One region of the Ochrobactrum sp. PL_is483 genome, then DNA from elsewhere that is predicted to be linked to it. Evidence: predicted binding sites of a transcription regulator. Region 1 holds the regulator's gene; the other holds the start of a gene.
What was found. Region 1 encodes PhoB, which activates phosphate uptake and scavenging genes when phosphate is short. Its sites were predicted from a motif close to TGTCATNNANCTGTCAT; they were not measured.
Positions count from the first base shown of each region.

Region 2: a site for PhoB is predicted at 5,105-5,121, ahead of AC0TNJ_RS02055 (inorganic phosphate transporter). Genes of this name have one in related genera too.

Region 1 is NZ_JBVPGS010000037.1:17,762-25,233, reverse strand. Features, by position in the region: gene tsaB (tRNA (adenosine(37)-N6)-threonylcarbamoyltransferase complex dimerization subunit type 1 TsaB) at 1-524, opposite strand, end outside; gene dps (DNA starvation/stationary phase protection protein Dps) at 815-1,312, shown strand; gene AC0TNJ_RS13840 (aminopeptidase) at 1,360-2,613, opposite strand; gene AC0TNJ_RS13835 (hypothetical protein) at 2,739-2,993, shown strand; gene AC0TNJ_RS13830 (cell wall hydrolase) at 3,093-4,040, opposite strand; gene phoB (phosphate regulon transcriptional regulator PhoB) at 4,684-5,370, opposite strand; gene phoU (phosphate signaling complex protein PhoU) at 5,487-6,209, opposite strand; gene pstB (phosphate ABC transporter ATP-binding protein PstB) at 6,271-7,044, opposite strand; gene pstA (phosphate ABC transporter permease PstA) at 7,109-7,472, opposite strand, start outside.
Region 2 is NZ_JBVPGS010000020.1:93,927-101,398, forward strand. Features, by position in the region: gene AC0TNJ_RS02035 (ABC transporter substrate-binding protein) at 1-1,127, opposite strand, end outside; gene AC0TNJ_RS02040 (AraC family transcriptional regulator) at 1,277-2,209, shown strand; gene AC0TNJ_RS02045 (hypothetical protein) at 2,719-3,216, shown strand; gene AC0TNJ_RS02050 (glutamine synthetase beta-grasp domain-containing protein) at 3,608-4,648, shown strand; gene AC0TNJ_RS02055 (inorganic phosphate transporter) at 5,181-6,671, shown strand; gene AC0TNJ_RS02060 (dihydroxyacetone kinase family protein) at 6,761-7,402, opposite strand; gene AC0TNJ_RS02065 (dihydroxyacetone kinase subunit DhaK) at 7,412-7,472, opposite strand, start outside.

The DNA of each region.
Region 1 (7,472 bases):
CCGCCAATTGCTTCATTGATTGAGCGAGCGGAGGAGCCAGCAAGAACCGTATTTTCCACTTGGGAAGCTGCGTGAGCCTCTGCTTCCTCCCGCGACAGAACCAGCGGCTCTGCGCTGGCGGTCCCCTTTGCGTCGAACGATTGCGCATAAATCTCGCCGCGATGGGCGTCGAGAAAGACCAGTACCGGTTTTTCCGGGCTCTCGATCCGGGTTTCAGAGGCAAGCGCTTCGAAGGCTGTTATCCCGATGGCTGGCACGCCCAGCGCCAGCGCGAAACCACGTGCCGCCGAGACACCGATACGAACGCCGGTAAACGATCCCGGCCCTATATTGACCGCCACCCCATCCATGTCGCGGAGCGATAGTCTCGCTTCCGTCAAAGCGCGTTCGACATAGGTCATCAATACTTCCGCGTGGCCCTTGCCAATGTTTTCGCTCACATCGGCAAGCACCACATCGCCATCGGAATCATAGACGGCAACAGAACACCACGAAGCGGCAGTATCGAGGGCAAGTATCTTCATGCGCAACCGGGTAAATCAGAATTTGCGCTGCGACAAGCCGTAACTTGGTGGAAGCCGGACCGGCGCCGTTTTTTAGCCATTTCTCACGGAACAAAAACTGCCGGCATGCATTTCTCCCCCGGGTGCGGGAATGTTTTGCGTTGCCTTGAAGTCAACGAAGGCCTCCTCCGGCAAATCGAGCCTTCTAAGGATCTGGCGGGTTCGTTTGTGCTGGAATAGCTGCCCACGATCATGAGCGACATTCTCCCAGTCTCTCCAAGCCGGATCGAGCAAAAGGATGTGAGGATAAAATGTCCAACAAGTCGATGCATGCAACCCGCAACGATCTTCCTTCCAATACGAAGACGACAATGATCGCCCTGCTCAACGAAAATCTGGCCGCAACAATCGATCTTGCCCTCATCACCAAGCAGGCTCACTGGAACCTCAAGGGGCCGCAATTCATCGCCGTTCATGAAATGCTCGATGGTTTTCGCGGCGATCTCGACGAACACGTCGATACGATTGCCGAGCGTGCCGTACAGCTTGGCGGAACAGCCTATGGCACCACGCAGATCGTGGCGAAGGAAACCAGATTGAAGCCCTATCCGACCGACATTTATGCCGTTCATGACCATCTGCTGGCATTGATCGAGCGTTATGGCGATGTCGCCAATTTGCTGCGCAAATCAATCAAGGATGCCGACGATGCCGGGGATGACGACACGGCGGATATTTTTACCGCCGCTTCCCGCAGCCTCGACAAGGCGCTGTGGTTCCTCGAAGCTCATGTTCAGGAAAAGAACTGACCGAACGGATATAGTGTAAAGGCCGGGAAATCCCGGCCTTTACATGATCAGTTAGCCCATTCGCCGCCGCGCATCACCGGCTCCCGGGTTCCGTGCGCGTTGATGCCATCCACGTCGATCTCGCCGGAGCCGATCATCCAGTCGATATGGATAAGGCTCGAATTGCCGCCCTGCGCCTTGATCTGTTCCGGCGTCAGCTTGGCGCCGTCGATAAAGCATTTGGAATAGCATTGGCCGAGCGCGATGTGGCTCGCTGCATTTTCGTCGAACAGGGTGTTGTAGAACAAAAGCCCGCTCTGCGAGATCGGCGAGGAATGCGGCACCAGCGCCACTTCGCCCAGACGACGCGCGCCCTCATCCGTATCCAGCACCTTGTTGAGTACTTCTTCACCGCGACTTGCCTTCGCCTCGACAATGCGTCCGCTCTCAAAGCGAACCGCGATATTTTCGATCAGGGTGCCCTGATGTGACAAAGGCTTGGTGCTGGTCACATGGCCCTCGACACGCAGGGCGTGGGGCGTCGTAAACACTTCTTCCGTCGGAATGTTCGGATTACAGGTAATGCCGTTTTTCGCCGTGGAAGCGCCGCCGTGCCATTCATGGCCGTCGGCAAGCCCGACGGTCAGATCAGTGTTCGGGCCTTTGAAATGCAGGGCGCGATAAGCCTTGCCGTTCAGGAAACGGGTGCGCGTGCGAAGCGCTGCATTATGCGCGGCCCACGCGCCGACCGGATCGTCGACGTCGACACGCGAAGCCGCAAAGATCGCATCGGCCAGCTTGCGGGTCGCGATGTCCGCCGGGTCGTTCGGAAACATGAGCTTTGCCCATGCCGGGTTGGGATAGGAGACAATGTTCCAGTTGATGTCGAAACCGGCAATCTTTTCCAGCGCCGGCTGATAGGCTTTTGAATTGGCGCGGTTGGCGCGTGAAACCTTGGCCGGGTCCTGACTGGAAAGAAGCATCGGATTATCGGCGGCGATGGCCAAGCGGGCAGCACCGTCCGCATAGGCCTTCGCCATGCCTTCATAAAGCCAGTTGGCCGCGCGGTCGAAACTTGCATCGGGTGCGTTCTCGTAGCGGGCGAGAGCCAATTCGTCATCCGCGAAGAATGGCGTCACCAGTCCGGCTCCGGCCTTGTAGGCATGTTTGGCGATAAGGCGAACCAGCGGCAATGCGACGACCGGCGCGGTGATGACGAGATCCTGCCCCTCGCGCAATTGCAGACCGACACGAACGGCGACTTCCGCAAGACGTTCAAGTTTCACCGGATCGATGACTGGGTTCAGCTGTTCATGAGCCATGGGTGGAAGACCTCTTTGGATATGGAATCACCGACAGTTTATCAGACGGCATAAATTCACCACCTTTTTTCCTGCCTTTCCGCTATAGTATTCACGCGGTCAGTTGCTGAAGAAAGCAGAAAGCAATGAATAAGAAAGTGCTTATCTTACTGGGCGTTACCGGCCTTCTGGCCGGCTGCGTGACGATGACGCCCGAACAGCGCCGTGCGGCTGACGAGCAAACCTGCCAAAGCTATGGCTTCAAACCCAGGACCGATGCTTTCGCCAATTGCCTCATGCGGCTCGACCTCGATCGCAGAGCCGACAGGCGTGCCTGGCAGAACCGGGTGGATTTCTACGACACGCCGATGGTGATCTATCGCCCGATATACCGGCCCTGACGCCTTGTGGCGAAAAACGGCGACCATCAGTCAAAATCAAAACGCCGGCCTGAAGCAAACAGGACCGGCGTTCTGATTGATCAAGTGCAGATCAGCTTTTTATAGCGGCGCTTCCGGCCTGTCCTGAGACAGAAGAAGCGCGCCGATGGCGTCGGCCTGCTTCTGGCTTGCCGGACCATAGCCGAGCGACGTCGGCTGCGGAGCGGTCGTATCGAATTGCGGCTGATAGGAGGCCATTTGCATGTGGTTCTCCTGCTGAGTTGCAGGGACACCGCGATGACGCGCCAGGCGATTACCGCGGGCCTGCGGACCGGCGCCGCCGTTCTGTTCCGCGCTTTGAGCCTGAGAAGCCTCCGCGAGCGCCACCTGAACTGTCGGTGCTGCGCCCGGAACCGGACCCGTCTGCGGCAGGGTCACGTCATAGGATGGATCTTGAGGAACGGAAGGCGATTGCGGCGAATAGGCGAGCGCAAGATTGTATGGTTCCTGCGGAACCGGATTCTGGAGCGAGCCGTCGCGATTGCGCTTCTCATAGAAGGAATTGCCGCCAGCGACGAGCACATAGTGCATGTTGTTATAGGGGAACTTCAGGCCCGCCGTATGGAAGAACATGGCGTTCTTGAGCTTCGGATGGCGCTGCCCCTTCAGGACTGCATCGGCAGTTGCCTGAACATCAGGTAACGCCTTGGAATTCATCTTGCGGGTGAGAACACCGGGCGCGAACTGGTTCTTCTGACCGACCACACCGCAAATCGTATCAGGATAACGGCCCGATGCGAGACGATTCATGACGACCGTGCCGACAGCCAGAAGCCCGTCGGGACTCGAACGGTTGGATTCGAAGAACATCGCGCGTTCAAGACATTCCTTGTCACGCGCGGTGTAGGTGTAGGTCTTCACGCCATTGACCGATTTGACGTGGCTTGCCGCCGTCTTTTCCGAATTGGCTTTTCCCGAAGTCCCGGTCGTCGTGCAACCGGTCACCACGAAAGGCGCAACCACCAGCCCGATAAGAACGGGCAATTTCCACTTCGCGGCGCGCGTCAATGGCTCAGTCTCATGTTAGGACCCTTAACTGATCCAGTCATACGTTCAGGCAGACACATCTGAAACGATGCGCGCGAACGTCTGACTGCGGTGCAAGTCAAAGAGGACGAAGATCAAAATCGCTCATCCTACTGTCGCTCAATCGAATTCAAGGTTTTGGAATTTTTAGGCCAAAAAAAGGCGAAGCGTCAAATCCCAACGATGCAGGAAGCAGCCAGACAGCCTAAAATGAATTCCGAATCGAGAGTGCGAATATGCCTACAAGCCATTTAAATATATTAATAATTTATTAACGAGAGTTACGAATTCAGATAAGGCATTGATTTAAAGCGATTCAAATTCTCGCAATACACGCCATATCGCTGCCTTAATTCGTGTTTGCTTGGATAGTTTTCCCGACCACATTCATGCTGCTTCAAATGATCTGCAAAAATTCAGTTTTCCATGGGTTCCGCTGGTTGCCGTCAACTTTGGAAACATAGTTGTAACATCGTGTGAAAACGCCTAATTGGCGCGAGTTTTGACCCGGCAGAGGCGAATCGGGTCAGCATTGCCCAGGGCCTATCACCCGTGAAACGGCCCGCCACGATGAACATGACGGGCCGATCAAGAGCTGTACTTGAGAGTTTCGAAACGGTGTCGATCAACCGAAAGAATAACCGGCGCCGCGAACGGTCCGGATCGGATCAAGCGCACGACCGACATTGATTGCCTTGCGAAGCCGCCCGACATGGACGTCCACGGTGCGATCATCCACATAGATATCGGGACCCCAAACGCCATCCAGAAGCTGGCTGCGCGAGAAGACACGGCCGGGCGACATCATGAAATATTCGAGCAACCGGAATTCCGTCGGTCCAAGACGAACTTCCTTTTCCTTGCGGTAGACCCGATGCTGCTGGCGGTCCAGAACAAGATCGCCCACTTTCAGCACATGAGACAGGATGCTCGGATTGGAGCGGCGCAGCATTGCCTTGACGCGTGCCAGAAGCTCCGGCGTTGAAAACGGCTTTACGACATAATCGTCGGCGCCGACGCTTAAACCTCGGACGCGTTCGCTCTCCTCGCCACGCGCCGTCAGCATGATGATCGGCAGGCGCTCGGTTTCCGGCCACTGGCGCAGGCGACGGCAAAGCTCAATGCCCGATACGCCCGGCAGCATCCAGTCCAGAATAAGCAGATCCGGCACATTCTCGCGCAAGGCGATTTCGGCCTCGTCGCCGCGCAGCATCGTATCGACCTGATAGCCCTCTGCCTCAAGATTGTAGCGAAGCAGAACGCTCAGCGCCTCTTCGTCTTCCACCACAGCGATTTTGGGTGCCTGTGACATCCAGTATTTCCCTATCCAAATTCGGCGGACGGTGGATACAATCCCCCAATCGACCGCGTGCCGCCGCGCTATTCACACATTCTCAACCGCCGGACCAAAGTCCGGCCGGTTGCAGTTCAGGGTTTACGCGCCTCATCCACGACAATACCGTGGCTCAGGTCTTCCTTGGGTCGCTCAGCCGGCATTTGCAGGCCAGTCACGATGTAATAAACAGTCTCCGCGATATTGGTCGCGTGATCGCCGATGCGCTCGATATTCTTCGCGCAGAACAGAAGATGCGTGCAGGCGGAAATATTGCGCGGATCTTCCATCATGTAAGTCAAGAGTTCGCGGAACAGAGACGTGTACATGGCGTCAATTTCGTCGTCGCGGTCGCGAACGACATTGATCTGCTGCACCGAACGCGACGCATAGGCGTCGAGAACGTCCTTCAGCTGCGTCAGCGCCAGTTCGGCCAGCGTTTCCAGACCGCGATAAAGCTTTACCGGCTGGCGTGATTCCGAAACGGCGGCAACACGCTTGGCAATGTTCTTGCCCAGGTCGCCGACGCGCTCCAGATCGGCGGAGATGCGGATCGAGCCGATGATCTCGCGCAGGTCCACGGCCATGGGCTGGCGCTTGGCGATAATCATGACGGCCTTGTCGTCGATCTCGCGCTCGCTGGCGTCGAGGATAAGATCGTCAGAGATGACACGCTGCGCGAGCGCATTGTCCGCATTGACGATTGCGGCGACGGACTGCTCGACCATACGTTCCGCATGTCCGCCCATCTCGGCGATCTTATGGGAGAGAAACTTCAATTCCTCGTCGTAGGAGCGAACGGTATGCTGAGACGGCATAGTAGACCTCGTAATAAAAATTGCGGGGAAGCCGCACTGTCTGTTGAAACGCAGTTCCGGATCAGCCGAAGCGTCCGGTGATGTAGTCCTGCGTGCGCTTTTCGGTCGGCGCGGTGAACATGGTTTCCGTGTCGCCCACTTCGACCAGATTGCCAAGATGGAACATGGCTGTGCGTTGCGAAACGCGCGCGGCCTGCTGCATCGAGTGCGTGACGATCACGATCGTATAGTTCTGGCGCAGTTCATCGATCAGCTCTTCCACCTTCGCAGTTGCGATCGGGTCGAGCGCCGAGCACGGTTCGTCCATGAGGATGACTTCCGGGCTGACCGCAATCGCGCGCGCAATGCAAAGGCGCTGCTGCTGGCCGCCTGAAAGGCCGGTGCCCGCATCGTGCAGGCGGTCCTTCACTTCTTCGAACAGGCTGGCCTTCTGCAGGCTCGTCACGACGATTTCCTCCAGATCAGCCTTGGTGCGGGCAAGACCGTGGATGCGCGGGCCGTAAGCGACGTTCTCATAAATCGATTTCGGGAACGGATTCGGCTTCTGGAACACCATGCCGACGCGGGCCCGCAGTTCAACGACATCGATCTTCGGATCGTAAATGTCCTCGTTGTCGAGCGTGATCTTGCCGCCGACCTTGCAGCCTTCGATCGTATCATTCATGCGGTTGAGTGAACGCAGGAAGGTAGACTTGCCGCAACCGGAGGGACCAATCAGCGCCGTGACCATCTTTTCCTGGATTTCCAGATCGACGTCGAACAGAGCCTGCTTCTCGCCATAAAACACGCAGACCTTGTCGCCCCGCATCTTTATGGAACTGGCGTTGGCGTTCATTTTTTCTCCTACGGCTTTCTCGAGAGATCGTTCAGTCATCAGGTTCATAGCTTGCGACTCCCGTTTACCAGCGGCGCTCGAAGCGGCGGCGCAGAATGATTGCTGCAATATTCATCACGGCCAGAAACAGAAGCAGGACGATGATAGCGCCTGACGTGCGTTCAACAAAGGCACGTTCTGCTTCGTTTGCCCACATATAGATCTGCACCGGCAAAGCGGTCGCCGGATCCATCGGTGTCGACGGCACATCGGCAACGAATGCTACCATGCCGATCAGGAGGAGCGGCGCGGTTTCACCAAGCGCATGGGCGAGACCGATGATCGTGCCGGTCAAGATGCCGGGTGCGGCAAGCGGCAGGACATGGTGGAACACCATCTGCGTCTTCGATGCGCCGAGACCGAGAGCTGCGGAGCGTATGGAAGGTGGC
Region 2 (7,472 bases), on a different contig from region 1:
TGCCAGAAAGTTACCGTCGTGCGGGCGCCGGTAGCGGCCATTGCATCTGCAAGGTTCTGTCCGAACGTCTCGGCATATTTCGGGCTTCGATAGGTGCTGGTGCGTGTCAATTCACCGGGCTGCCCCGCAGCCAGACGACGGGCTTCCTGCTCCTTGGAGGTCGCCCATGCCACGAAGAGGCCGGCGCAAGCCTTATCCTCGTCCGTCGCATTGGCCTTGGACGCAATTGCAAATCCATGCGCGTAGCCAGCTCCCGGAAGAGGCGTTGGCGGAACAGCGAAAGCGACCTTGTCCGCAACCTGGCTCTGCGCCTTATCGACCGACATGCCGCCAAGGGGAGCCGATTCAATGATAATTGCTACCTTGCCTGCCCGGAAAGCACCGGTGGATTCGTCCCACGAACCTGTCTGGGTGCCGGGAGCGGAATACTTGAAAAGATCGAGATATTCCTCAGTTGCCTTCACTGCCGCGTCAGAGTTGAAAGCAGGCTTGCCATCCTTGAACCATTCGCCGCCATTTGCCTTGAACAGCGGCATCCACCGCCAGACATTGGCGCCTGAGCCGCGCTGTCCGCGCAATGCGGTCCCATAGACGCCATTGTCCGGATCATGCAACTTGGCGACGGCAGCCTTGTATTCGTCCCAGGTCTTTGGCGGCTGGAGGCCAGCCTTTTCGAGCAGATCGGTACGATAGACCATCAGGTCGCCGCCGCCCTGAACGGGTGCAAACCACTGCTTGCCGTCATAAGTGGCAGCCGCACGCATGCCTGCGTCGAAATCGTCGTAATCATATTCCTTGGGATAAAAGCCTTTGAGCGGAACGATCCAGCCCGACGATGCAAACAAGGCGAGATTGGCTTCATCGACATAGTAGACATTGTAGCTGCCTACGGTCGATGCATCCGCCTGTGACTTGGCGCGGCGGTCATTCTCGTTCAGATAGCTGATTTCAAAACCGGCGCCGGAGAGTTCCTCAAACTCGTCCACGTAGTCTTCAAGCAAAGTAAGGCCATCGCGCGGTTGCGCCAGAACTCTTACATCCTTGCTGCAAACCGCAGCCGCCATGGCACTGGATGCGGCAGTGAGCGCTATGACAGCGCAACCGGTACGCAAAAATGTACGTAGCATGTCGTTCCTCCCATTATGTTCCACCGGATGCTCCTCTTCCCCGCATCCTGTGGGTTGAATTTTGTAAAAACGGCGAGAAGGGACTAGTTTGCTTTTTGTCAATAATTGATACTATTTTGATATTATGGCGCCTTATGCGGTGAGATATTATGGTTCTATCATCGGAAATTTCGTCCTCCCTGCCGAATGCCTATGCTGCCACGCGAGAGCGCATCACGCTGCCGGGCGGGAAGTCCTATCTCATCCGCCGCGACGACTATCCCAATCCGATATGCATCTGGAACTATCATCCTGAGTGGGAAATCCATTATATTCCTCAAGCACAGGGTCTGGCCTATGTTGGCGATTACGTGGGGCCATTTCAGCCCGGTCATCTGGTCCTTACCGGGACGAACCTGCCCCATAACTGGATTACGCCGGGTGCGGCATCCATTCCGGGCCGTGATCTCGTACTCCAGTTCAATGCCGATGCACTTATTCAGGTTCGGTCGGTTTGCCCTGAATTCGAAGTGCTGCATCGCCTGAAAGAACTATCCCGCCGGGGGATCGAAATCACAGGTCACGAAGCGCTCGATATCGGGGAAATGATACTGGCATTGCACCGGCAGTCGGATGCTGCGGGGCTGGGCCTTTTTCTTGAGATATTGAATGCGATCGATAGCGCTGGGCAAAAGCGACCCCTCGCCAGCGAGCATTTCGTATCGCTCTATAGCGAAGCCTCCGACAAGCGGCATCGGCGTATCGATCAGGCGATCCAGATCCTGCAATCCAACCCTGACCGCCAGATGCAGGATGTCGCCGAAGCTGTCGGCCTCGACACAGCGTCTTTCTCCCGCGCTTTCAAGCGGCTGACAGGCATGACGTTTTCGACTTATAGCCGTTCTGTTAGGGTGTGGAGGGCGCGAACCTTGCTGGTGGAAACGGATCTTGCAATAACCGATATTTGTTTTGAAGCGGGCTTCAACAATCTCTCCAATTTCAACCGCTATTTCTTGCTGGAAACGGGGCTCACTCCGCGCGCCTATCGAAACGCTGCCCATATTCGGGACAGTTCGATTGCGGCGGCATCGCGGACGCTGTGAGCGCCCCGTGAGGTGCGATAGCCATCCAGCCGCTGCCAGGTGACGTCAGCGTGAATGAAACCTTTTCGCCAGGTTCTTGTTAACCATGCTGGAGGACATGGCCATGCAGTTGATTTTTTGGATTGAGATAGCAGCGATCCTGACCGTCAGCGCTGTCGTCTTCGGCATCACCTGGATCGAGACCCACAAGAAGTGAACCCGCTAACCGGGTGTCGCTCCCTTCGCGCAAGCAAATTTTAGACGGTTGAGTTAGCGCGCAAACTGGGCCAAGGTGCCAGGCATGTTGGATTGGTCACTCATATTTGTCAGCCTGTTAGCGATCGGCGTGGCGGCATTTCTGATCTACTGTTTGTGGGTGATAATTTTTGCCAAGCCAGACGGTAATCCCGTCGAGCCAACGACAATCGACACCGTCGATATGCTCCCTTTCATGAATCACGACGCTGATTGATGCCCCTTCAAGGCTGCGAAGGCACGCGGCCTGTAATCTGTTCGCTTACAGCTGGACCGTGAGTTTTTTCCTGTTCCTTGGAGGTTTTGGCATTGAGTGCCTCGTTTCCAAGGCGCTTGCAGTGCTAGAAGTTTTTTCAGCACGAAATGGAATTATCCTGAAAGCGGCGCCCGCAACATACCATCACAAGAGTGTAATTTCGTACGGTTTGCACCACGATTATATCATAAACGGACGTCACGATCAGCTTCATATCTTGCCATCGGAGATGCAGACCATGATTCACTCGACATCCAATACCGTCGCCTCAGGCGCACCGGAAGCCGGTTTTCATGCGTTTGGCAATTCGCGCATGCTTCAGGAATTGCAGGCGAAAGTCGAAGACGCCAAGCGCAAGGCCAGTAACAGCCTGCACCGCGCTCGGTCCGCACCCGGGCCGCATGTAACAACGAACGCCATTTTCCTGTCTCTCTATGAAGAACATCTCCGCGATCGGGAATCGCTGTTTTCGTCTCTAAGACAGCTTGATGACATGCGCAAAAATGCGAGTGTCTGAGGCGACGCATCGGCTGGCGGCTTGCCAGGACGCCAGATGACAACATCACCGCCGAATCTTCCCTCATTCCATGCCGGTCTGAACAAGGCCGGCATTCTCGTCCGTATGGCCAATGCGCCGCGATGCCTAATACGATGGTTTCCGCAGCATTGAAGAATGCCTGCGCCGAAGACGTGATGAAATTCTGGTCCGTTGCCTGTTTTTTGAGCAGATAATCTCCACTTGCGTTGCGCAAGTCTTGCCCACCCGGTCGCGCTTGCCTTTTCCGCCCTGAAAATGCACCCGATTCAAAACTGGCACGGTCCTTGCTTCTCTTAAATCGAACACCGAGCCGCGCGACACCGCATGACTTGTGGTGATGGATCAACCGAGGATGACAGAGAGACTAGCGATGACCAAGTACAAGCTCGAATACATTTGGCTCGATGGGTGCAAGCCAGCTGCAAACCTGCGCGGCAAGACGCAGATCAAGGAATTTGACGCTTTCCCGACGCTTGATCAATTGCCGCTCTGGGGTTTCGACGGCTCTTCGACGATGCAGGCCGAAGGCCGCAGCTCCGACTGCGTCTTGAAGCCGGTCGCGATCTATCCTGATCCCGCGCGCAAGAACGGCGCTCTCGTGATGTGCGAAGTCATGATGCCGGACGGCGTCACCCCGCATCCATCCAACAGCCGCGCAACCGTGCTGGAAGACGACAATGCATGGTTCGGTTTCGAGCAGGAATATTTCTTCTACAAGGATGGCCGTCCGCTCGGCTTCCCGGAACAGGGCTTCCCTGCCCCACAGGGTCCGTATTACACCGGCGTCGGCTACAAGAATGTCGGCTCCATCGCCCGCAAGATCGTTGAGGAACATCTCGATCTTTGCCTCGATGCCGGCATCAATCACGAAGGCATCAATGCGGAAGTGGCCAAGGGCCAGTGGGAATTCCAGATTTTCGGCAAGGGCTCAAAGAACGCCGCCGACCAGATGTGGATCGCCCGTTATCTCCTGCTTCGCCTTTGCGAACAGTATGAAATCGACATCGAATTCCACTGCAAGCCGCTCGGCGACACCGACTGGAACGGCTCGGGCATGCACTGCAACTTCTCCACCAAATACATGCGTGAAGTGGGCGGCAAGGAATATTTCGAGGCGCTCATGGCGCAGTTCGAGAAGAATTTGCAGGACCATATCGACGTTTACGGCCCGGACAACCACATGCGCCTGACCGGCAAGCATGAAACCGCTCCGTGGAACAAGTTCTCCTACGGCGTCGCCGATCGTGGCGCGTCGATCCGTGTTCCGCACTCGTTCGTCAGGGATGGCTATCGCGGCTATCTGGAAGATCGCCGCCCGAACTCGCAGGGCTGCCCGTACCAGATCGCTTCGCAGGTCCTGAAGACGATTTCTGAAGTCCCGACCTCGGAAGACGAAGCACTCGCTGCTTGATTTCTAATGCATATACGCTTTAACCGGACGGCCTGCTGAAACCTCCAGGCAGGCCGTCCGGCTTTTCTCTCCGGAATCGCAGGCAACAAAAAAGGCCGGGGCGAAAACGCACCGACCTTCCTCATCATCGCTTTCCTACTAGTGCCAGTACATCCGTGGTCAAAAGCATCAAGCGATGAAGGCTATTGCGAGCGACAGACGCGTTCCAGCGCTCTTGAGCAATGCCTATGACAGCCATATAGGTGCACATCTTGTTCAAAACAAGGTCGTGCAACAAATTAATTGGCAACAGCCTGATCCAGTTTTTCCCTTCCCGCGCAGGGCCGTGCATTCAGCGGTCGGTCGACAGGGTCAGCAATGCCGGACCAAGGCGGAGGGCGGAAGCGATAGCCAAGCACCTCACAAACGGTACAGACTCGAATCATTGACTTTTCAAAGGCCCCGCATTTAAACACCTGTCACATTCCTGAAATGGATCATTCCCCGGCGGCCGCCTGAACCGGTACGCAACGTTAGAAATCAAGAGTAAATCATGGCAAACGAAGATCTCGAAGCTCGGCATTTAGAGACTCTGGATCGCGACCTCGGCCGCTTCGTCAAGCTGGAAACGGCGGCGAGCTACGTTTCCCGTCCGCTCGTGGCACCCGGCATCGCTCTTGTTTTTATCATGCTTGCCGGGCTTGGAGCGGCGATGCTGCTCGGCCAGACCAGTCAGACGCTCATCGTTGTGGCCGCAGCCGTCTTCGGCGCCTACATGGCATTGAATATCGGCGCCAATGACGTTGCCAACAACATGGGTCCGGCAGTGGGCGCCAATGCGCTGAGCATGGGCGGCGCGATTGCCATTGCCGCCGTTTTTGAAAGTGCGGGCGCGCTTATTGCAGGCGCGGATGTCGTCTCGACAGTAGCAACCGGCATCATTGCGCCCGATACGCTCGCAACCCCGGTCATGTTCATCTGGGCGATGATGGCGGCGCTGCTCGCCTCGGCGCTCTGGGTCAATCTTGCGACGTGGATCGGCGCTCCGGTTTCGACCACCCATGCGGTTGTCGGCGGCGTCGTCGGCGCGGGCATCGTCGCGGCAGGCTTTGGAGCGGTGAACTGGTCGCAGATGGCCGCCATAGCGGCAAGCTGGGTTATTTCGCCCGTGTTGGGTGCGATCGTCGCTGCCGGTTTTCTGTGGCTGATCAAGGCCCGCATTGTCTATCGTGCAGACAAAATCGCGGCAGCGCGCGTATGGGTGCCCATCCTTGTCGGCCTTATGGCTGGAACCTTTGCAACATATCTGATCATGAAGGGGCTGAAGCAACTGGTCGATGTGTCGATTGGGGTCGCCTTGCTCATCGGCCTGGCTTTCGGGCTTGCAAGCTGGCTAACCTTGATCCCGGTCATTCGCCGCCAGTCGCTGGGGCTCGAAAACCGCAACAAGTCACTCAAAGTGCTGTTCAGCATCCCGTTGGTCGTTTCGGCGGCGCTGTTGAGCTTCGCCCACGGCGCAAATGATGTGGCCAATGCTGTCGGACCGCTCGCGGCGATCGTCCAGACGTCACAGACCGGCGCGTTGAACGATGGCGTCGAGATTCCGCTCTGGGTTATGCTGATCGGCGCAAGCGGCATTTCCTTCGGCCTGTGCCTGTTTGGCCCCAAGCTCATTCGAATGGTCGGCAACCAGATTACCAAGCTCAACCCGATGCGGGCCTATTGTGTGTCCCTCTCCGCCGCGATCACCGTCATTCTGGCGAGCTGGCTCGGATTGCCGGTCAGTTCGACCCACATCGCTATCGGTGCAATCTTTGGCGTCGGGTTCTTTCGCGAATGGGATACGGAACGCCGGTTGAAAAAGGCTCGTCAGGCCCTGCCGCTTGAATCCATCCCGGTTGAAGAGCGTCGCCGCCGCAAGCTGGTTCGTCGCTCACACGCGCTGACGATTGCCGCTGCATGGGTGGTAACGGTTCCCGCCGCGGCGATACTTTCAGCCATTCTGTTTGCCTTGCTGAACCAGTTGCCTGTCGGAAACTCCTGATACAACGGGCCAGCCTCAGCCGGAAATTACAAAAGCCCCGGGCGTCCAGCCCGGGGCTTTTCCCTGGAATGCGAGTATCAGCCTGCCTGTTAGTTAGCGGAAACGAAAGCTGACATGCTTGTCATCAGCAGCATTCCCACGGTCGCTCCTGCATCCTGAAGTCCGACGGTCTTTTCCTGAAAAGCTGCGGCCTTCCCGTGTTGGGCCACCATCGTCTTGGTCGCTTCCAGCGCATCTTCGGCCGCTTTGGCAGCGGCGGCAAGCGCATCTGCCAGCGAGGCACCCGCTGTGACTTGAGCTTCAAGCGTTACAGCAATCGGGTCCAGCACATCGAGAAGCGTCTTGTCGCCAACCTTCGCCTTACCGCGCTCGGCGATGCCATCGCGGTAGGCGCGCCAGAAAGCGGCGATCTCTGCCGTGCCCATCGCGTCGATGCCGTCACAGGCCTTACTCGCGCGCAAGAAGCCGGTCGCAGTCAGCGTGCCCATGGTGGATGGCGCAACGCGTGCCATGGTGGCGCCAGCTGTGCGCAAAAGCTTGGCAATACCTGCCGCCTCGCCTTCCGCATGAAGAGCTTCTGCAGCGGCTGCAAAAGCCTTGCTCATGGTGATGCCAAGATCGCTGTCGCCAACCTTGCCGTCCAGCGCGATAAGGAACTCACGCTGTTCTGCAAAAAGCTGCTTCCAGTTGTCGAAAAGATCGATCAGATCAGATGCAGTAATGACGTTCATGACCGCACCTCAACCTGCAAAATGCTTGAAGAATGGCGTGTTTGCGGAAGCCGCAATCAACGGTTCCAGT